Regions from separate parts of the Streptomyces sp. NPDC001443 genome, predicted to be linked through region 2. Evidence: predicted binding sites of a transcription regulator. Region 2 holds the regulator's gene; each other region holds the start of a gene.

Region 1 (7,216 bases), on a different contig from region 2:
ACGATCGCCGCCTGCCACGCCCACGCCCACACCTACGAGGACACCGACTGGCGGGCCATCGCGACCCTGTACGGTCTGCTCGCCGTCCGCGCCCCCTCCCCGGTCGTCGAGCTCAACCGCGCGGTGGCCGTGTCGATGGCGGACGGCCCGGCCCCGGCCCTGGAGATCGTCGACGCCCTGGCCGCCGAACCCGCCCTGCGGGACTACCACCTGCTGCCGAGCGTCCGGGGGGACCTCCTGGCCCGGCTGGGCCGCACGGCGGAGGCACGCACGGAGTTCGCCAGGGCGGCCGCCCTGGCCCGCAACGAGCGCGAACGACGGCTGCTACGACGCCGAGCAGACGAACCCACACCCTGACGGCACAACGCCCTGACGGCACAACGCCCTGAGGTGGACGGCGCCCTGAAGGGGCGCGGGGAACTGCGCGACCGGCCACGACGGCCCCGCAGCCGACCGCCGGCCGACGCCCGGGACGGCACGTTGAAGCCCCACGGCGCGGTCGACCGCCCTGAAGGGGCGCGGGGAACTGCGCGACCGGCCACGACGGCCCCGCAGCCGACCGCCGGCCCGCGCACCGCCGGGAAGGCCCTAGGCCGGACGGCCGATCAGCATCGTCGGCGCCCCCGCCACCCGGGTGAGGAACACCGTCGCCGCGTTCGGCCCCTGCGGTTTGACCTTGCGGCGCAGTTCCTCCGGTTCCACCGCCGACCCGCGCTTCTTGACGGTCAGCACCCCGACCTCCCGCTCCCGCAGCAGCGCCTTCAGCCGCTTGACGCTGAAGTGGAGCTGGTCGGTGATCTCGTACGCCGAGGCGTACTCCGTCGGGCGCAGTTCGTCCGACGTCACGTACGCGATCGTCTCGTCGACGAGGCCGCCACCGACCTCCTCGGCCACCTCGGCCACCAGATGGGCACGGATGACGGCGCCGTCGGGCTCGTACAAGTAGCGTCCGACGGAACGGACTTCGGGGTCGGGCAGACCGCGGGAGAGCAGGGTGCGCGGGCCGGGCAGCAGGGTGGAGCGCACCGCGCCCGGGCTCGTCCCGAACCACAGCACCGCCTCCTTCACGTCCCCGCCGTCCGAGATCCACTCGGCCTCCGCCTCGGCGGGCACGGCCTCGTGCGGAATGCCGGGCGCGACCTTCAGCGCGGCGCGCGGGGCCGCCATGGCCGTCCGCACCGCCCAGGACAGCGGCGGCGAGTACGCCTCCGGATCGAAGATGCGGCCGCGTCCGCCCCGGCGCGCCGGGTCCACGAAGACGGCGTCGTACGACGACACGTCCACCTCCGTGACGTCCGCCTCCCGCACCTCGATCAGGTCGGCGAGCCCCAGCGCGTCGGCGTTCGCGCGCGCCACGGCCGCCGTCACCGGGTCGCGGTCCACGGCCAGGACCCGGATGCCGGCGCGGGCGAGCGCGATCGCGTCGCCGCCGATGCCGCAGCACAGGTCCGCGACCGAGGTCACGCCGAGTTCCGCGAACCGCCGCGCGCGGTAGCCGGCCACCGTCGCCCGGGTGGACTGTTCCACCCCGTTGGGCGTGAAGAACATCCGCCGCGCGTCCTCGGCCGCGAACTTCGCCGCCGCCCGCTGCCGCAGGCGTGCCTGGCCGAGCGCCGCCGACACCAGGTCGGCGGGGTGCTCGCGGCGGAGCCGGGTGGCGACGGCGAGTTCGTCGGCCGGGGCGGTGTCGCGGACCTCGTGGAGGAGGGCGCGGCCTTCGGGCGTGAGGAGGGCGTGCAGGTCGTTCACCGGCTCATTGTGGGCCAGTCGGTGGACGGCGCGCCTCCGGTGGCGGTGTCGGGCCCGGTCGGCGGTCGTGGGCTGGGAGGATCCGACATCATGCGAGTAGTCGTACAAGCTGAAAAAAATGGTTTTGTTTGGACTTTGAAGAACTCCCGGATCTCTCGGGGCTCCCGCGCCTGCCGGGTCTCCCACGCCTGCCGGGTCTCCCGCGCCTGCCGGGTCTCCCGGATCCGCGGCGGTGTCGCCGTGCTCGCCGTCGCCGCCGTCGCCTCGGGCTGTGTCCGGGGCGGCGAGCCCGCCCAGGTGCGCCCGGCCCCCGGACAGCAGGGGCTCCAGGCACCCCCGGCCCGCGCCCTCGACGCCTACGCGGGCCGGTTGCGCGCCGAGTACGCGGCACGGGTGGCCGCGGCCCGGCGCTGGGGTCCGGCCACGGTCCCGCTGACGCCCCCGGCGCCACCCGCGAGGAAGCCGCGGATCACCGCGCGCGCCGGTTTCGAGGTCGACGGCCAGGAGGAGCGGGACCTGCCCCCGGTCTTCACCACGATCCCCACCAAGAAAAAAATCCTCTTCCTCACCATCGACGACGGCGCCGAGAAGGACCCGGCGTTCCTGCGCATGATGAGCGAGCTGAAGATCCCGTACACCGCCTTCCTCAGCGACTACCTGATCAAGGACGACTACGGCTACTTCAGGAAGATGCAGCGCAACGGGGTGGTCCTCGACAACCACACCCTGCACCACCCCTACCTCCCCGGGTTGTCGTACGAGCGGCAGAAGCAGGAGATCTGCGGCATGCAGGACGTGATCGAGCGTCAGTACGGCAGGCGCCCGACCGTCTTCCGCCCGCCGTACGGCAACTACAACCGGGACACCCTGGTCGCCGCGAAGGCCTGCGGCATCAAGTACGCCCCGATCTGGGACGAGGAGGTCTTCGCCGACCACTGGGAGTACCGCGAGTGGGACCAGGACCTGCACCCCGGCGACATCGTCCTGACCCACTTCCGGGGCCGCTCCGACTGGCGGGGCACCATGCCCGACATGATCCGCCGGTTCCTGAAGAAGGTGACCGACAAGGGGTACGCGGTGGCCCGCCTGGAGGACTACCTGTGAGGCTGCGGGCACTGACCGCGGGAGTGCTGGCGTCGGCGGTGCTGCTGCTCACCGGCTGCGCCCAGTCCGTCGACCCGATCGAACGGCTGGGCAAGAAGGCGGCGCAGCGGGTACGGCCGCACGGCCCGGCCGCTCCGCAGGCGTACCGCCACTGGGGTCTCTCGGCCCCGCTGGCCCCGGCCCCCCGGCGGGCGGCCCGGCCGCTCACCGCCACCGCACCGGGCCTGCCCGAGGTGGTCGACCGGGTCAGGACCCACGACCGGGTCGTCTTCCTCACCTACGACGACGGCGCCGAACGCGACCCGCGCTTCGTCGACATGGTCCGCGAACTGCGGCTCCCGGTCAGCATGTTCCTCACCGACAGCGTCGCCGGACCGGGGTACGGCCACTTCGCCCGGCTGCGCTCGGTCGGTGCGAGCATCCAGAACCACACCCTCGACCACCCCTCCCTGCGCGGACTGCCCTATCGCGGCCAGCGTGCCGAGATCTGCGGGCAGCAGGAGAAGCTCAGGACCCGCTTCGGCCTGCGTCCGCGGCTGTTCCGGCCGCCCTACGGGACGTACGACCACGCCACCCTGCGGGCCGCCGCCGGGTGCGGCATCTCGACGGTGGTGCTGTGGCGGGTGTCGATGGGCACGGCCGGCCTGAGGTACGCCCGGGGTCCGCACCGGCTGCTCTCCGGCGACATCGTGGCCATCAGCCCGGACGAGACCCAGGCCCCGAGCCTCGGAAGGCGCACCACCCACCTGCTGCGCCGGATCCAGGAACAGGGACTGACGGTGGCTCGGCTGGAGGACTACCTGTAGTCGACTACCTGTAGTCCGGCCGCGCGCACCGCCCACCGGACCCCGCGCCGCCGAGCCCCGGATCGCCGTCGGCCGGGCGCGAAAAATCACGCCGCGCCGTCCGCAATTGGCACTCCGCTTGACCGAGTGCTAATCGCGGTCATAGTCTCGGCTCTGGCACTCCTCCCTGGAGAGTGCCAACACGCGACGGGCAGGTCCGGCACCCGCGACGACGGATCCACCTGGTCGCCACCTCAGACAGTTAACCCCGTGAGATCTCCGAAGGGGGAGGTCGGATCGTGACGACCACCAGCTCCAAGGTTGCCATCAAGCCGCTCGAGGACCGCATTGTGGTCCAGCCGCTGGACGCCGAGCAGACCACGGCCTCTGGCCTGGTCATCCCGGACACTGCCAAGGAGAAGCCCCAGGAGGGCGTCGTCCTGGCCGTGGGCCCGGGCCGCTTCGAGAACGGCGAGCGTCTTCCGCTCGACGTCAAGACCGGCGACATCGTGCTGTACAGCAAGTACGGCGGCACCGAGGTGAAGTACAACGGCGAGGAGTACCTCGTCCTCTCGGCTCGCGACGTCCTCGCGATCATCGAGAAGTAGTCACCTCGCTTCCTCGCGAAGCGCTTTGTATTTGAACTGCGCCCCTGGCCCCCGCGACCATTAATCAGCCGGGCGTCGGGGGCGCAGTCGTTCACCCTGATTCACCTCGAGATTTCCGAGAGGGCAAACGCTCCCATGGCGAAGATCCTGAAGTTCGACGAGGACGCCCGTCGCGCCCTCGAGCGCGGCGTCAACAAGCTTGCCGACACGGTCAAGGTGACGATCGGCCCCAAGGGCCGCAACGTCGTCATCGACAAGAAGTTCGGCGCCCCGACCATCACCAACGACGGCGTGACCATCGCCCGCGAGGTCGAGCTCGACGACCCGTACGAGAACCTCGGCGCCCAGCTGGTGAAGGAGGTCGCCACCAAGACGAACGACGTCGCGGGTGACGGCACCACCACCGCCACGGTGCTCGCCCAGGCGCTCGTGCGCGAGGGCCTGAAGAACGTCGCCGCCGGCGCTTCCCCGGCTTCCCTGAAGAAGGGCATCGACGCCGCGGTCAAGGCCGTCTCCGAGGACCTGCTCGCCTCGGCCCGCCCGATCGACGAGAAGTCCGACATCGCCGCCGTGGCCGCGCTGTCCGCCCAGGACCAGCAGGTCGGCGAGCTCATCGCCGAGGCGATGGACAAGGTCGGCAAGGACGGTGTCATCACCGTCGAGGAGTCCAACACCTTCGGTCTCGAGCTGGACTTCACCGAGGGCATGGCCTTCGACAAGGGTTACCTGTCGCCGTACTTCGTGACGGACCAGGAGCGCATGGAGGCCGTCCTGGAGGACCCCTACATCCTCATCAACCAGGGCAAGATCTCCTCCATCCAGGACCTGCTGCCGCTGCTGGAGAAGGTCATCCAGACCAACTCCTCGAAGCCGCTGCTGATCATCGCCGAGGATGTCGAGGGCGAGGCCCTGTCGACCCTGGTCGTCAACAAGATCCGCGGCACGTTCAACGCCGTCGCCATCAAGGCGCCCGGCTTCGGTGACCGCCGCAAGGCGATGCTGGAGGACATGGCGATCCTCACCGGCGCCACGGTCATCTCCGAGGAGGTCGGCCTCAAGCTCGACCAGGCCGGCATCGACGTGCTGGGCTCGGCCCGCCGCGTCACCGTCACCAAGGACGACACCACGATCGTCGACGGTGCCGGCAAGACCGAGGACGTCCACGGTCGCGTCAACCAGATCAAGGCCGAGATCGAGAACACCGACTCCGACTGGGACCGCGAGAAGCTCCAGGAGCGCCTCGCGAAGCTGGCCGGCGGCGTGTGCGTGATCAAGGTCGGCGCCGCCACCGAGGTGGAGCTGAAGGAGAAGAAGCACCGTCTGGAGGACGCCATCTCCGCGACCCGCGCCGCGGTCGAGGAGGGCATCGTCTCCGGTGGTGGCTCCGCGCTCGTCCACGCCGCCAAGGTCCTCGAGGGCAACCTCGACAAGACCGGCGACGAGGCCACCGGTGTCGCCGTGGTCCGCCGCGCGGTCGTCGAGCCGCTGCGCTGGATCGCCGAGAACGCCGGCCTGGAGGGCTACGTCATCACCTCCAAGGTCGCCGACCTCGACAAGGGCCAGGGCTTCAACGCCGCCACCGGTGAGTACGGCGACCTGGTCAAGGCCGGCGTCATCGACCCGGTGAAGGTCACCCGCTCCGCCCTGGAGAACGCCGCCTCCATCGCCTCCCTCCTGCTGACGACCGAGACCCTGGTCGTCGAGAAGAAGGAAGAGGAGCCGGCCGAGGCAGGCCACGGCCACGGCCACTCCCACTGACGCACTCCGGTGACCCGGACGGGCCCTGACCCACCGTCGGCGTCCACCCGACAGGACTGACGCCGACGGCTTCAAGCCCGACCACTTCGCCCCGCCGCGACATCTCGCGGCGGGGCGAAGTGCTGCCGGAGGGGTCTGCACAGTTCATCCGCGGCCACTTGCGTCGGCCCCTGTCCCGGCGTGACTGGGCGAGCCCACGTACCCCGGTTCACTCCTGCCCCGAAGACTTCGCATTGGCAAGACCGGTAACCTCCCCGATACCGTCAGTTATAGCCAGGAGTTTGAGGGGGACAGAACGTGAGGACCGCCAACCCGGACGACCTGGAGCGACTCGCCGAACTTCTGGATGGGCGAGGAGGTGTTCAGGACAAGCTCGATGAAGCTTTCACCAGAGCCTCCAGGCTTGGCGTCTCCAGCCAGTTGACGGCTCTCAAACCCTTACGGAACTGGGTGACCGACACGGCGCCCGACCTTCGCAAGCGGGCGGGCTTCGCCCGGCTGGAAAGCGGTGATCCGGAGGCGGGTCTCTACTGGGCCGGTTTCACCGCCGAGGACATTCGAAAGCGCAAGGGTCAGGAGTTCTCCCCGGACCAGTTGCTGCTGGCCAACTCCGTGGCCGCGAGTGATGACCCGGCTGCCGAGTCGTTGCGTCGGGGCGACGACGAGTCGATAGACGCGTGGATCGAACGCCTTGAAGCGACCGCCTTCACGAAGATCCCCGGACTCGCGCCGCACAAGGAGACCGTCGAAGCGATCGTCGGGGCCTGCCGGGAATACACAGGTTTTACCGAGACAGTTGCGCAAAGCACCTTCATTGCGACGACCCTGACAAGGGTCCTGGTCGGCAATCGACTGCGCACGGCGTGGCGCGCGGGCGGCTGGTCACAACCCTTCCAGGACGGCGTGTACAACCTGTTGAGAAGGTCCGGCAACAGGAACCTGGTGCGGTTCGGCAGGAACGTCAGAGCTTGGTATCCGGAGCTGAAATCGCTGAATGCTCCGGGTTCGTGGCTTCCCACGAAACTCGCCGGCTTCATCTACAGGAGCCGGGGCTTCCAGCAGTTGGGAAGCTTTCCTGGCATGTCGACACTTCAGACCTGGGCCAGCAGCAGGGGGTGGAACAGGCTGGCCGGCGCCAGATTCATGGATATGGGCCCGAATGCGGTTGTTCGATTCATCGGTGGGAACAACGAGCTGGCGGCGGCCTTCGGA
Region 2 (7,216 bases):
AGCCACGTCGGCGGCGTGCGCTGGTGGAACGTCAAGCACCCGGGGGCGTACGCGGCGGCGCTGGCGTCCGGGCGGTCGCCGGGGGCCGGACGCGAGGTCCTGGCGGACGAGGACCGGCGGGTGGAGCGGATCCTGCTGGAGCTGCGGCTGCTGGAGGGGGTGCCGCTCGGGCTGCTGAAGGAGGAGGGACTCGAGGCGTCGCGCCGGGCGCTGTCGGACGGGCTGCTGGTGCGGGAGGCGTACGACGACGGACGGGCCGTGCTGACGCTGCGGGGACGGCTGCTGGCGGACGCGGTGGTGCGGGACTTGGTGGACTGAGCGGCCTGAAGGGGCACCCCGTGCGACAGCGGGGAGCGCGACCTGCTCGACCGTGTGGACGAACCGTCGGCCCTGTGGACGGACGGTCGGCCCTGTGGACGGACGGTCGGCCCTGTGGACGAACCGATCGACGGACCGCCTCCGCGCGGAGGCGGTCCGCAGGTGCGGGCGGAGAGCGGTCGACCGGTCCGGCGGGTCAACGGCGCGGCACGCGTCAGGGCACGGTCACATGGTCGATGAGACGCTCGACACATCCCAGCAGCTCCGGCTGCAGGTCCTTGTAGGACCCGACCCGCTTCAGGATCGCCTGCCACACCGCGCCCGTGTTGTCCGAGGGCCAGCCCAGAGCCCGGCACACGCCCGTCTTCCAGTCCTGGCCGTGCGGCACCCTCGGCCAGCTTTCGAGCCCCAGCGAGGACGGCTTCACCGCCTCCCAGATGTCGATGTACGGGTGGCCCACCACCAGCGCGTGCTCGCTCGTCACCGACGCGGCGATCCGGGACTCCTTGGAGCCCGGCACCAGATGGTCCACCAGGACGCCGAGGCGGGCGTCCGGGCCGGGGGAGAACTCGGCGACGATCGCCGGCAGGTCGTCGACGCCCTCCAGGTACTCCACGACCACGCCCTCGATCCGCAGGTCGTCGCCCCACACCTTCTCGACCAGCTCGGCGTCGTGCCGGCCCTCCACGTAGATGCGTCCGGCGCGCGCCACCCGCGCGCGTGCGCCCGGTACGGCGACGGAGCCGGACGCCGTACGGGCGGGGCGTCGCGGACCGCCCGAGGACGGCCGCACGAGCGTCACCACCCGGCCCTCCAGCAGGAACCCCCGAGGCTCCAGCGGGAACACCCGGTGCCTGCCGAAGCGGTCCTCCAGCGTCACCGTGCCCGCCTCGCAGCCGATCACCGCCCCGCAGAAGCCCGTCCCGGGCTCCTCGACCACCAGACCGGGCTCGGCGGGCACCTCCGGCGCCGGCGTCGGCTTCTTCCACGGCGGGGTCAGGTCGGGTGAGTACTGGCGCATTCGGACGACGATAGGAGAAGCCGTCGGACAGGGCTCACGACACGCCGAAGCGCTTTGCGAGCGCGTCCCGCTGCGCACGGACGAAGGCCGCGTCCACCACCGCCCCGTGACCGGGCACGTACCGCGCGTCCTCGCCGCCCAGCTCCAGCAGCCGGTCCAGGGCCGCGGGCCAGCGCGACGGCACGGCGTCGTCTCCCGCCTGCGGCTCGCCGGACTCCTCGACCAGATCGCCGCAGAACACCACTGTCGGATCGCCCGGCACCACCACCGCGAGGTCCCGGGCGGTGTGTCCCGGGCCCACCTCGGCCAGCAGGACCCGCAGGCTGCCGCCCAGCGGCAGCTGCCGGGTGCCCCATACGGGGTGGTGCGGGTGCGTCAGCGCGTCGGCGGCCTCCTGCGCGGCCCGGGGGTCGAGGCCGTTGCGCACCGCGTCCGCGCGCATCGCCTCGCGCTCCGCCATGAAGGAGGCGCTCCACGGGACGGCCCCCGCGTCGGGTCCCGCCGGGCCCGCCGCCCCCAGTACGATCGCGTCCGCGAACACCGCCGCCCCGAAGGCGTGGTCGAAGTGCGGGTGGGTGAGTGCGAGAAAACCCACACGGCCGCCCGCGAGGGCCTCCGCCTGCTCGCGCAACCGGGCGCCCTCGGCGAGGCTCGACCCGGCGTCGACCAACAGTGCGCCCCCCTCCCCCAGGACCAGCCCCACCGTGCAGTCCCACACCGGCAGCCGGCACCGCCCGACCCCCTCGGCCAGCCGTTCCCACCCCAGCTCTTCCCAAGTCACCGTCATGCCGCGACGCTAATGGTGGAAGCCGCCCCGGTGCGACGTCGCAGGCCCAGCCTTGCCCGGGGTGTACCCCACGGCCGTACACTGACCCGGGGACCGTTGGCACTCGCGCGCGCAGAGTGCCAGGCGGCAGGCATCAGGGGACGACATTCTGGAGGTGTGCGCGAGATGCTGAGCGAACGCAGGCTTCAGGTGCTGCGCGCGATCGTCCAGGACTACGTCGGCACCGAGGAGCCGGTGGGCTCCAAGGCCCTCACCGAGCGGCACAACCTCGGCGTGTCCCCGGCGACGGTGCGCAACGACATGGCGGCCCTGGAGGACGAGGGGTTCATCGCCCAACCGCACACCAGTGCGGGGCGGATCCCCACCGACAAGGGCTACCGGCTGTTCGTCGACAAGCTCGCGGGCGTCAAACCGATGACGGCGCCCGAGCGGCGCGCGATCCAGAACTTCCTCGACGGGGCCGTGGACCTCGACGACGTGGTGGCCCGTACCGTACGGCTGCTCGCGCAGCTGACCCGGCAGGTCGCCGTCGTGCAGTACCCGTCGCTGACCCGGTCGACCGTGCGGCACGTGGAACTGCTGTCGCTGGCGCCCGCGCGGGTGATGCTGGTGCTGATCACCGACACCGGCCGGGTCGAGCAGCGCGTGGTCGACTGCGCGGCGCCGTTCGGCGAGACCTCCCTGGCGGATCTGCGGGCGCGGCTGAACAGCCGGGTCGCGGGCCGCCGGTTCGCGGACGTGCCGCGGCTCGTGGAGGATCTGCCGGACGCGTTCGAGGCGGACGACCGCGGTACGGTCTCGACGGTGCTCTCCACCCTGCTGGAGACGCTCGTCGAGGAGAACGAGGAGCGGCTGATGATCGGCGGCACCGCCAATCTGACCCGCTTCGGACATGACTTCCCTCTCACGATCCGCCCGGTCCTCGAGGCGCTGGAGGAGCACGTCGTGCTTCTCAAGTTGCTTGGTGAGGCCGGTGATTCGGGCATGACGGTGCGGATCGGTCATGAGAACGCCTATGAGGGACTCAACTCCACTTCGGTGGTCTCGGTCGGCTACGGTTCGGGCAACGAGGCGGTCGCCAAGCTCGGCGTGGTCGGACCGACTCGCATGGATTACCCGGGAACGATGGGAGCGGTACGCGCAGTGGCACGGTACGTCGGACAGATCCTGGCGGAGTCCTGAGTGGCCACGGACTACTACGCCGTTCTCGGCGTGCGCCGCGACGCGTCGCAGGAAGAGATCAAGAAGGCCTTCCGGCGGCTCGCGCGCGAGCTGCATCCGGATGTGAACCCCGATCCGAAGACCCAGGAGCGGTTCAAGGAGATCAACGCCGCTTACGAGGTGTTGTCGGACCCGCAGAAGAAGCAGGTCTACGACCTCGGCGGCGACCCGCTCTCCCAGTCCGGCGGCGCCGGCGCGGCGGGCGGCTTCGGGGCGGGCGGCTTCGGCAACTTCTCCGACATCATGGACGCGTTCTTCGGCACGGCGTCGCAGCGCGGACCGCGCTCGCGCACCCGCCGGGGCCAGGACGCCATGATCCGGCTGGAGATCGAGCTGGACGAGGCGGCCTTCGGCACCACGAAGGACATCCAGGTCGACACGGCGATCGTCTGCGCCACCTGCAACGGTGAGGGCGCGGCGCCGGGCACGACCCCGCAGACCTGCGACATGTGCCGCGGTCGCGGTGAGGTCTCGCAGGTCACGCGGTCCTTCCTCGGCCAGGTCATGACGTCCCGGCCCTGCCCCCAGTGCCAGGGCTTCGGAACCGTCGTGCTCAACCCGTGCCACGAGTGCGCGGGCGACGGCCGGGTGCGCTCCCGCCGGACGCTGACGGTGAAGATCCCGGCCGGTGTCGACAACGGCACGCGGATCCAGCTGGCCGGCGAGGGCGAGGTCGGTCCCGGTGGCGGTCCGGCCGGTGACCTCTACGTCGAGATCCACGAGCTGCCGCACTCCACCTTCCAGCGGCGCGGCGACGACCTGCACTGCACGGTCACGATCCCGATGACGGCGGCGGCCCTCGGCACGAAGGTGCCGCTGGAGACGCTGGACGGCATGGAGGAGGTCGACATCCGGCCCGGCACCCAGTCCGGCCAGTCGATCCCGCTGCACGGCCGTGGCGTCACCCACCTGCGCGGCGGCGGCCGGGGCGACCTCATCGTCCATGTCGAGGTCCAGACCCCGAACAAGCTCGACCCCGAGCAGGAGCGCCTGCTGCGCGAACTGGCCAAGCTGCGCGGCGAGGAGCGTCCGCAGGGGCAGTTCCAGCCGGGACAGCAGGGGCTGTTCTCGCGGCTGAAGGACGCGTTCAACGGCCGCTGAGCCGAGCGGACGAGGACATGAAGGGCCCGGGGCAGCCGCCTGCGGGCCCTTCGTCCGTGCCGCACGTCCGCTCCCGGCCACGGCCCGTACCGCACGTCCACTCCCGTGCGCGGCCCGGTCGCGGCCCGCGCGCAGCCCGCGGACGGCCCGATTCGGACTTGTTCGGGGGACGTGACAACATGCCGACATGTCCTCCGCACTGACCGATCTCTGCGTGCATCCGATCGTGCAGGCCCCCATGGCGGGCGGTGTCTCCGTGCCGAAGCTCGCCGCCGCCGTCTGCGAGGCGGGCGGTCTCGGCTTCCTGGCCGCCGGGTACAAGACGGCCGACGGCATGTACCAGGAGATCAAACAGCTGCGGAGCCTGACGGCCCGCCCCTTCGGCGTGAACGTGTTCATGCCGCAGCCGGAGTATGCGGAGACCGGCGCCGTCGAGGTGTACGCGCACCAGCTGGCCGGCGAGGCCGCCTGGTACCACGCGGAGCTCGGCGACCCGGACAGCGGGCGCGACGACGGCTACGACGCCAAGCTCGCGGTACTGCTGGCGAACCCGGTGCCCGTGGTGTCGTTCCACTTCGGGGTGCCGGACCGGGACACGCTGGAAGCCCTGCGCCGGGCCGGCACCCGCACGATGGTCACCGCGACCACCGTCGAGGAGGCCCTCGCCGTGGAACGGGCGGGCGCCGACGCGGTGATCGTGCAGGGCGTGGAGGCGGGCGGCCACCAGGGCACCCACCGCGACCTCCAGGAGAACGACGGCTGCGGCATCGGTCTGCTCGCCCTGCTCGCGCAGGTCCGCGAGAGCGTGAACCTGCCGTTGGTGGCCGCCGGCGGCATCATGCGCGGCAGCCAGATCGCCGCCGTGCTGGCGGCCGGCGCCTCGGCGGCCCAGCTCGGCACGGCCTTCCTGGCCACCGCCGAGTCCGGCGCGCACTCCGTGTACAAGCGGGCCCTCACCGATCCGCTGTTCGTCCGCACCGAGCTGACCCGCGCGTTCTCCGGGCGGCCGGCCCGCGGACTCGTCAACCGCTTCCTGCGCGAGCACGGGCCGTACGCGCCCGCCGCGTATCCCGAGGTCCACCACCTCACCGCGCCGCTGCGCAAGGCCGCCGCCCAGGCCGCCGACGCGCAGGGCATGGGGCTGTGGGCGGGCCAGGGCCACCGGATGGCCCGCGAGCTGCCCGCCGGGCGGCTGGTCGAGGTGCTGTGCGCCGAACTGGACGCGGCCCGGGCCGCCTTCTCGCAGGGTGGTGAGGTCCGATGACCGCTCCGGTCTTCGTCGTCGAGGACGTCCGCGCCGACGGCGCCGGACAGTACGTCCTCGACGGACCCGAGGGACGCCACGCGGTGTCCGTGAAGCGGCTTCGGGCGGGCGAGACGGTCGTCCTCACCGACGGCGCCGGACGCTGGGCCGAGGGCGAGGTGGCCGCCGCCGAGGGGAAGGACCGGCTGGTCGTCGACCTGCGCGAGGTGCACGAGGAGCCGGCGCCCACCCCCCGCATCACCGTCGTGCAGGCACTGCCCAAGGGCGACCGGGGCGAGGTCGCCGTCGAGACCATGACCGAGGTCGGCGTCGACGCGATCGTGCCGTGGGCGGCCTCCCGCTGCATCACCCAGTGGAAGGGCGAGCGCGGACTGAAGGCGCTCGCCAAGTGGCGGGCCACCGCCCGCGAGGCCGGCAAGCAGTCCCGGCGGGTGCGCTTCCCCGAGGTCGCGGACGCGGCGACGACCCGGCAGCTCGGCGCGCTGCTGGCGGCCGCCGACTTCGCCGCCGTGCTCCACGAGAGCGGCGACGCGCCGCTGGCCGCCGCCGAACTGCCCACCGAGGGCGAGATCGTGCTCGTCGTCGGCCCGGAAGGCGGGGTCTCCCCCGAGGAGTTGGCCCTGTTCGAGCAGGCCGGGGCGCGCCCCTACCGGCTCGGCCCCAGCGTGCTGCGCACCTCGACCGCGGGCACCGCGGCCGCGGCCCTGCTGCTCGGCCGCACCGGACGCTGGTCCTGACCGCGAGGAGGACACCGTGGAACTCGCCCAGGTACGGCCGCTCGTCACCGACTTCGCCGCCTGCTGCCGGTTCCACGCCGACGTCCTCGGCCCTGGACCGCGGTCGGGGGCGACGCGGGGGCCGTAGGAGCGGCTGTTGTCGCGCGACCGACCCGGTTCCCGCGCGCTCCCCGCGCGCCCTGCGCGGTGACCCCGGTACGCCCCCTTCGCGGCCCCCGCAGGCCCCATCGTGACCGTATGAGGTCTACCGTCCCACGCCCAGGAGTGGCACGCTGCCGTCCATGGGGGCATTGAGGTGGATTTGGGACCGCCCGCGCCGGACGCGGGCGATGGCCGTGGCGTGGTGCGCGGTGGTCGTCGGCGCGGGCGCCGTGGCGTGCGATCCGGGCGGGCTGAGTTCCGCCTCGGTGGCGTACACCACCGACCAGACCGCGACGAAGGAACTCCAGCGGCAGAAGGTCGACGTGCGCTGGCTCACCTGCACGGCCGCGTTCGGCGACAAGGGCGGCAAGGCGGCCACGGCGAGCGTGAGCGCCGTCGCCACCGTCGACTGCCAGGGCAGGACGGACGACGGCCGGGACATCACCGTCACCGGGAAGGTCACCCGGGCCGTGGACGGCGCCTGTGTGCGCGGCGACCTCACCGCCAAGGTCGGTGGCAAGGTGCGGTTCCACGTGAGCGGCCTCGGCGACTGCAACGCCACCCCCTCACCCGTCGGCGGCGGTTCCGGCCCGGGCTCCGGCGGACAGCGCGGCGGGCCGACCGCC
Region 3 (7,216 bases), on a different contig from region 2:
GTCCGGGGGCCCGTACCGGGCGAGCACCTCGCGGGTGCGTTCCTCGTCGAGTTCGTAGACGGTCTCGTGGGCCCGCGGGTCGCGCGCGTGGAAGGTGTGGAACATCGGCCCCGCCGTCCCGCCGAGCTCCACCAGCGAGGCGGACGCGCCGCGTACCGCGCGCTCGGTGCCCGGCCGGGTCGTCAGGTCGACGCGGTTGACCACGCCTGGCGTGACCCACACCGGCACGCCCGCCAGGAAGCCGGACAGCTGGAGATGGAAGTGTCCGGCGAGCACGACCCGTACGTCCGTCCCGCGGATCGCGTCGGCCAGGGCGTCCGCGTCGAGCAGGCCGAAGGCCCGCTGGGTCGGCACGTCCAGACAGATCGGCGGATGGTGCAGCGCGAGGACGGTGCCGTGCCGCGCGGGCGTGGCCAGCACCTCGCGCAGCCAGGCGAGCTGGGTCTCCCCCAGCCGCCCGTAGACCTCGCCGGGCACCAGCGAGTCCAGCGTCACGAAGCGGTGGCCGGCCACCTCGCCGACGGCGGCCCGTTCGGCCCCCGGCAGGACGGCGGCGGCCCGGTCCGTGCCGTCCGGTCCCAGGTGCCCGCTGCCCAGCACCTTCGCGAAGGCCTGGCGCTCGTCGTGGTTGCCGGTGGTGAAGAAGACCGGGGCGCCCCAGGTCCGCGCGAACGCGCCCACGGCCTCCCGTACGGTCGTGTACGCCTCCACCGCCCCGTCGTTCGCCAGGTCGCCGGTGACGACGACCGCGTCGATGTCACGCTGACCGGCCAGCTCGGCCAGCATCAGCCGCAGGGACCCGGTGGCGTCGACGCCGTGCCGGTTGGGCTCGTCCGTCCGCTCCAGATGGGTGTCGGACAGATGCAGGATCCTCATCCGCCGCACGCTAACGGGAGTCGGGGCCCGCGGCCAGAGGGCGTCCGCGGGCCCCGACGGTTCAGCTGAGGGTCTTCAGGGCGGCCGCGTCGTACGGCTTCAGCTCGTCGAAGCGGTCGGCCAGCACCTTCGCCGCCCACTGCGGGTCCTGGAGCAGCGCGCGGCCGACGGCCACCAGGTCGAACTCGTCGCGCTCGAAGCGGTCGAGGAGGTTGTCGATGCCGAGCACCGGGGAACCCTCGCCGACGAACGCGTTGATGAAGTCGCCGTCGAGGCCGACCGAACCGACGGTGATGGCGGGCCTGCCGGTGAGCTTCTTGGTCCAGCCGGCCAGGTTGAGGTCGGAGCCGTCGAACTCCGGGAGCCAGTAGCGGCGGGTGGAGGCGTGGAAGGCGTCGACACCGGCCGCGGCGAGCGGGGCCAGCAGCGCCTCCAGCTCCTGCGGGGTCTCGGCGAGCCGGGCGTCGTACTGCTGCTGCTTCCACTGCGAGTAGCGGAAGATGACGGGGAACCGGGGCGAGACGGCCGCGCGCACCGCGGCGACGATCTCCGCGGCGAACTTCGTCCGGGCCACCGGGTCGCCGCCGTAGGCGTCGGTGCGGCGGTTGGTGCCCGCCCACAGGAACTGGTCGATCAGATAGCCGTGGGCGCCGTGCAGTTCGACCCCGTCGAAGCCGATGCGCTCGGCCTCGGCCGCCGCCTTCGCGAACGCCTCGACGACGTCGTCCAGGTCCTGCTGGGTCATGGCCCGTCCGGTGACCTCGGCGCCCTCCTTGTAGAGGCCGGAGGGGCCGACCGGCGGGGCGTCCGCGAACGGCGGCTGGCCCGGGCGGCGCACCATGCCGATGTGCCACAGCTGCGGCACGATCGTCCCGCCCGCCGCGTGCACGGCCTCGGTGACCTTCGACCAGCCCGCGAGCTGCTCCTCGCCGTGGAACCGCGGTACCCGGTCGCTGTAACCGGCCGAGTCGTGGCCGACGTACGTCCCCTCGGTGACGATCAGGCCGACGCCCGCGGCGGCGCGGCGGGCGTAGTACGACACCACGTCCTCGCCCGGGACCCCTCCCGGGGAGAACTCGCGCGTCATCGGCGCCATCACGATGCGGTTGGGGACGGTGAGGCCGTTGATGTCGACGGGCCGGGACAGGATCTCGGCCGCACGGGAGACTGCGGACTCGGTGACGCTCACGTGGGGGGCTCCTCGCGAAGTGACGATAGACCGGACGGTATGTGCATACGCATATAACGCGTGCCTACCTCAACGGCACCGCGCCCCCGACGCATTCCGGCCACCGTCACCGTGTTCTGTGATCCCGGACACGCACCGGACGCCGGTCCGCCGCAGCGCGGGCGGGGACGCGGGCCCGGACCGGCCGGACCGGGAAATGCCCGAGGGCGGTACCCCCCGTCGTCGGGAGGTACCGCCCTCGGTAAGGACGTGGATCAACCAGAGGTCGATCAGAAGTCCATGTCACCGCCCGGCATGCCGCCGCCGGCCGGGGCCGCGGCCTTCTCCGGCTTGTCGGCGATGACGGCCTCGGTGGTGAGGAACAGCGCGGCGATGGAGGCGGCGTTCTGCAGGGCAGAGCGGGTCACCTTCGCCGGGTCGATGATGCCTTCGGCGATCATGTCGACGTACTCACCGGTGGCCGCGTTCAGACCCCAGCCCACGGTCAGGTTGCGGACCTTCTCGACCACGACGCCGCCCTCGAGACCACCGTTGACGGCGATCTGCTTCAGCGGGGCCTCCAGGGCGAGCTTCACGGCGTTGGCGCCGGTCGCCTCGTCACCCGAGAGCTCGAGCTTCTCGAACACCGCGGAGGCCTGGAGCAGGGCCACGCCACCACCGGCGACGATGCCCTCCTCGACGGCCGCCTTCGCGTTGCGGACGGCGTCCTCGATGCGGTGCTTGCGCTCCTTGAGCTCGACCTCGGTGGCGGCACCGGCCTTGATGACGGCCACGCCGCCGGCCAGCTTCGCCAGGCGCTCCTGGAGCTTCTCGCGGTCGTAGTCCGAGTCCGAGTTCTCGATCTCGGCGCGGATCTGGTTGACCCGGCCCTGGACCTGGTCGGCGGAGCCGGCCCCGTCCACGATCGTGGTCTCGTCCTTGGTGATGACGACCTTGCGGGCGCGGCCCAGGAGGTCCAGGGTCGCGTTCTCCAGCTTGAGGCCGACCTCCTCGGAGATCACCTCGCCGCCGGTGAGGATGGCGATGTCGTTCAGCATCGCCTTGCGGCGGTCACCGAAGCCCGGGGCCTTGACGGCGACGGACTTGAAGGTGCCACGGATCTTGTTGACGACCAGGGTCGACAGGGCCTCGCCCTCGACGTCCTCGGCGATGATCAGCAGCGGCTTGCCCGACTGCATGACCTTCTCCAGGAGCGGGAGCAGGTCCTTGACGGAACCGATCTTGGAGTTGGCGATCAGGATGTACGGGTCGTCGAGCGACGCCTCCATCCGCTCCATGTCGGTGGCGAAGTACGCCGAGATGTAGCCCTTGTCGAAGCGCATACCCTCGGTGAGCTCCAGCTCCAGACCGAAGGTCTGGGACTCCTCGACGGTGATGACGCCTTCCTTGCCGACCTTGTCCATCGCCTCGGCGATGAGCTCGCCGATCTGGGTGTCGGCGGCGGAGATGGAGGCCGTGGAAGCGATCTGCTCCTTGGTCTCGACATCCTTCGCCTGCTCGAGCAGGGCGCCGGAGACAGCCTCGACGGCCTTCTCGATGCCGCGCTTGAGGGCCATCGGGTTGGCACCCGCGGCCACGTTGCGCAGACCCTCGCGGACGAGCGCCTGGGCGAGGACGGTCGCGGTGGTCGTACCGTCGCCGGCGACGTCGTCCGTCTTCTTGGCGACTTCCTTGACCAGCTCGGCGCCGATCTTCTCGTACGGGTCCTCGAGCTCGATCTCCTTGGCGATGGAGACACCATCGTTGGTGATCGTGGGGGCGCCCCACTTCTTCTCGAGGACGACGTTGCGGCCCTTGGGGCCGAGCGTCACCTTCACGGCGTCCGCGAGCTGGTTCATGCCGCGCTCGAGGCCGCGCCGTGCCTCCTCGTCGAACGCGATGATCTTGGCCATGTGAAGTGGTCCTCCCGGACTGGGGTGGATTGCTCCGGACCGCGCTGGCGCCCGCGACGGACGGCTCGCACGCCTCGTGGTTCCTTGCCCCACTTGGCCTGCGGGCCTCACCGACCCGGTCCTCGTTGTCACTCTCACCTTCAGAGTGCTAACGCAATGATTAGCACTCGCCCCTGCCGAGTGCAAGCGCCTCCGGCCGACGAGTGCGAGCGCCCCGGGTGATCCGCGGGTCCCGCGCGGCGGTGCCCGGACAGGCCGAAGGGCTCGCATCCCGGGGGATGCGAGCCCTTCGACGAAAGAACAGAAGAACGTCGCTGCAATAAGTCGGCGCGTGCTTCAGCCGGTCGCCAGGCGGACCATGTCCGCCTGCGGCCCCTTCTGACCCTGCGAGATCTCGAAATCGACCCGCTGGCCCTCTTCCAGGGTGCGGTACCCGTCCATCTGGATCGCGCTGTAGTGGACGAACACGTCCGCACCACCGTCGACCGCGATGAAGCCGTACCCCTTCTCCGCGTTGAACCACTTGACGGTGCCCTGAGCCATGCCTAACTCCCCTATTACTGGCCCTTGCACAGATCCACACTTCGCGGATCCGGGTCAGACCTCACCCCCCATGGGACGGGGGCGTGCGCCGGAACGCGTCGACCGCGGCTGAATGTATCTGTCCAACTGCCGTCTGCAACAGGTCAATCGGACGAGAAATCCGGGCACGACGGGCTCACGGAACATGTGCAATTCGCCTTGTTCCAGGGCAACTTGGGCCAGGCATTGGGAACGAAAGGCGCAAAACACCTGCCCACTTTGGCTACTTCTCGTCGTCCGTACGGCAGGTGGTGAAGGTCGCAAACCCCGGAATCGGGAGCGGGTTCCCCAACTCTACCGCGCTCAATCACACAGAATTGCCCCCTCCGCTTCTCTCGCGGAGGGGGCAATTCGATGAACACTCGGTAACCGAGGTTACCGAAGGTAATGATCAGCCTCCGGCGACCGCCGGAATGATGGAGACGCCCGCGCCGTCCGGGGTCGCCGTCTCGAGGCCCTGCTCGAAGCGGACGTCGTCGTCGTTCACGTACACGTTGACGAACCGGCGCAGCTTGCCCTGGTCGTCCAGGACGCGGGCCGCGATGCCGGTGTGGTTCTTCTCCAGGTCGGAGATGACCTCGGCGAGGGTCGCGCCCTCGGCGCTCACCTCCGCGGCGCCGCCGGTGTAGGTGCGCAGGATGGTGGGGATGCGGACGTTGACGCTCATGATGCGAGGCCAGCCTCTCGGAAGGAGTCCAGGTTCGGGCGGATGGTCGCGGTCAGACCGGTGCCGGCCACCGCGTCGAGGGTCTTCAGGCCGTCACCGGTGTTCAGCACGACGGTCGTCAGGCTCGGGTCGAGCAGGCCGTTCTCGATGAGCTTGCGGGTCACGCCCACCGTCACCCCGCCCGCCGTCTCGGCGAAGATCCCCTCGGTCCGCGCCAGCAGCTTGATCGCGTCCACGATCTGCTCGTCCGTCACGTCCTCCACGGCACCGCCGGTGCGGCGCGCGATGTCGAGGACGTACGGCCCGTCGGCCGGGTTGCCGATGGCGAGGGACTTGGCGATGGTGTCCGGCTTCTGGGGGCGTACGACGTCGTGGCCGGCCTTGTAGGCCACGGACACCGGCGAGCAGCCCTCCGCCTGGGCGCCGAAGATCTTGTACGGCCGGTCCTCGACCAGGCCGAGCTTGATCAGCTCCTGGAGTCCCTTGTCGATCTTCGTGAGCTGGGAGCCCGAGGCGATCGGGACGACCAGCTGGTCGGGCAGCCGCCAGCCGAGCTGCTCGCAGATCTCGTACGCCAGGGTCTTGGAACCCTCCGCGTAGTACGGCCGCAGGTTGACGTTGACGAAGCCCCAGCCCTCGCCCGCCGGGTCGCCGATCAGCTCGGAGCAGAAACGGTTCACGTCGTCGTAGTTGCCCTCGATGCCGACGAGTTCACCGCCGTAGATCGCGGCCATGACGACCTTGCCCTGTTCCAGGTCGTGCGGGATGAACACACAGGAGCGCAGACCGGCGCGGGCCGCGGCGGCGCCGACGGCGCCGGCCAGGTTGCCGGTGGAGGAGCAGGACAGGGTGGTGAAGCCGAAGGCGCGCGCGGCCTCCAGGGCCTGGGCGACGACCCGGTCCTTGAAGGAGTGCGTCGGGTTGCCGGAGTCGTCCTTCACGTACAGCCCACCGGTGACACCGAGTTCACGGGCCAGGTTGTCGGCCTTGACGAGCTGGGTCCAGCCGGGGTTGATGTTGGGCTTGTCCGCCACGTCCGCGGGGACGGGCAGCAGCGGCGCGTAGCGCCAGATGTTCGCGGGTCCCGCTTCGATCCGCTTGCGCAGCTCCTCGGTCTCGTACCGCGAGAAGTCGTAGGCGATCTCGAGCGGGCCGAAACACTCCTCGCAGGCGAAGACCGGGCCGAGCGGTACCCGGTGTCCGCACTCGCGGCAGGAGAGCGCCGCGGCGGAGCCCAGATCGACGGGGTTCGTGGTGCTTACAGCAGTCTGCGCAGCCATGGAGGCGAGGCCCTTTCTCCTCATCTTCCTCACGACGCACTTCGCCGTGAGACGGATTTGGCACCTTCCCGAGCCGGGAGCCTCGCGTGAACGAGAAACCGACTGGAGGGTTGCCGGGGCTTCATCGGGCCGTATCCCTCTGCCCCTCTGGATGAGCGGTATGAAGTTTTCAGCGGTCGGCCACCCTGGACATGCGATGGTCATCCGCGTTGTTCAAGACTGTAACCGAAGGCCCCGACAGTTGAGAGAGTCGTCCGAACCGCGAGATGCCCGTGACCGTCGACCGCTGTCGCAGCGGGCACTCCCACCCGCCGCGAGCACGCAGAACGCAGAAGGAGCCGCCGCTGTGCTGGAAGAAGTCGAGCGCTGGCTGAGCACCCGCTCCTGGTCCGTCAACGACCGCCCGCTCCACAAGATCCTCGCCGCGAAACGCGCCCGGGGCCAGTCGGTCTCCGTCGTCCTGCCCGCGCTCAACGAGGAGGAGACGGTCGGCGACATCGTCGCCGTGATCCGGCACGACCTGATGCAGCAGGTCCCGCTCGTCGACGAGATCGTCGTCGTCGACTCGGGATCCACCGACCGCACCTCGGCGGTGGCCGCGGCCGCGGGCGCCCGGGTCGTCCACCGCGACGCCATCCTGCCCCGCATCCCGGCCGTGCCCGGCAAGGGCGAGGTGCTGTGGCGGTCCCTCCTGGTCACCGGCGGGGACATCGTCTGCTTCGTCGACGCG

Evidence for each region. Region 2 encodes HrcA, which represses chaperone genes, less so after heat shock. Its sites were predicted from a motif close to TTNGCACTCNGNNNNNCNGAGTGCNAA; they were not measured.
Region 1: groES (co-chaperone GroES) is a predicted target of HrcA. The motif match lies at 3,766-3,792, and genes of this name have one in related genera.
Region 3: groL (chaperonin GroEL) is a predicted target of HrcA. The motif match lies at 4,118-4,144, and genes of this name have one in related genera.

Annotation. Positions count from the first base shown of each region.
Region 1 is NZ_JBSFIA010000008.1:110,023-117,238, reverse strand. It holds gene ACWC24_RS11895 (RNA polymerase sigma factor) at 1-357, shown strand, start outside; gene ACWC24_RS11890 (class I SAM-dependent methyltransferase) at 589-1,749, opposite strand; gene ACWC24_RS11885 (polysaccharide deacetylase family protein) at 1,972-2,853, shown strand; gene ACWC24_RS11880 (polysaccharide deacetylase family protein) at 2,850-3,659, shown strand; gene groES (co-chaperone GroES) at 3,938-4,246, shown strand; gene groL (chaperonin GroEL) at 4,382-6,004, shown strand; gene ACWC24_RS11865 (PE-PGRS family protein) at 6,302-7,216, shown strand, end outside.
Region 2 is NZ_JBSFIA010000001.1:435,044-442,259, forward strand. It holds gene hemW (radical SAM family heme chaperone HemW) at 1-318, shown strand, start outside; gene ACWC24_RS01820 (DUF3097 domain-containing protein) at 533-1,339, opposite strand; gene ACWC24_RS01825 (MBL fold metallo-hydrolase) at 1,374-2,126, opposite strand; gene hrcA (heat-inducible transcriptional repressor HrcA) at 2,292-3,308, shown strand; gene dnaJ (molecular chaperone DnaJ) at 3,309-4,448, shown strand; gene ACWC24_RS01840 (nitronate monooxygenase) at 4,636-5,712, shown strand; gene ACWC24_RS01845 (16S rRNA (uracil(1498)-N(3))-methyltransferase) at 5,709-6,449, shown strand; partial or broken gene ACWC24_RS01850 (VOC family protein) at 6,466-6,573, shown strand; gene ACWC24_RS01855 (hypothetical protein) at 6,731-7,216, shown strand, end outside.
Region 3 is NZ_JBSFIA010000007.1:116,451-123,666, forward strand. It holds gene ACWC24_RS10805 (metallophosphoesterase family protein) at 1-876, opposite strand, end outside; gene ACWC24_RS10810 (NADH:flavin oxidoreductase) at 938-2,065, opposite strand; gene groL (chaperonin GroEL) at 2,335-3,957, opposite strand; gene ACWC24_RS10820 (cold-shock protein) at 4,294-4,500, opposite strand; gene ACWC24_RS10825 (MoaD/ThiS family protein) at 4,931-5,206, opposite strand; gene thrC (threonine synthase) at 5,203-6,486, opposite strand; SAM riboswitch class I at 6,504-6,644, opposite strand; gene ACWC24_RS10835 (glucosyl-3-phosphoglycerate synthase) at 6,833-7,216, shown strand, end outside.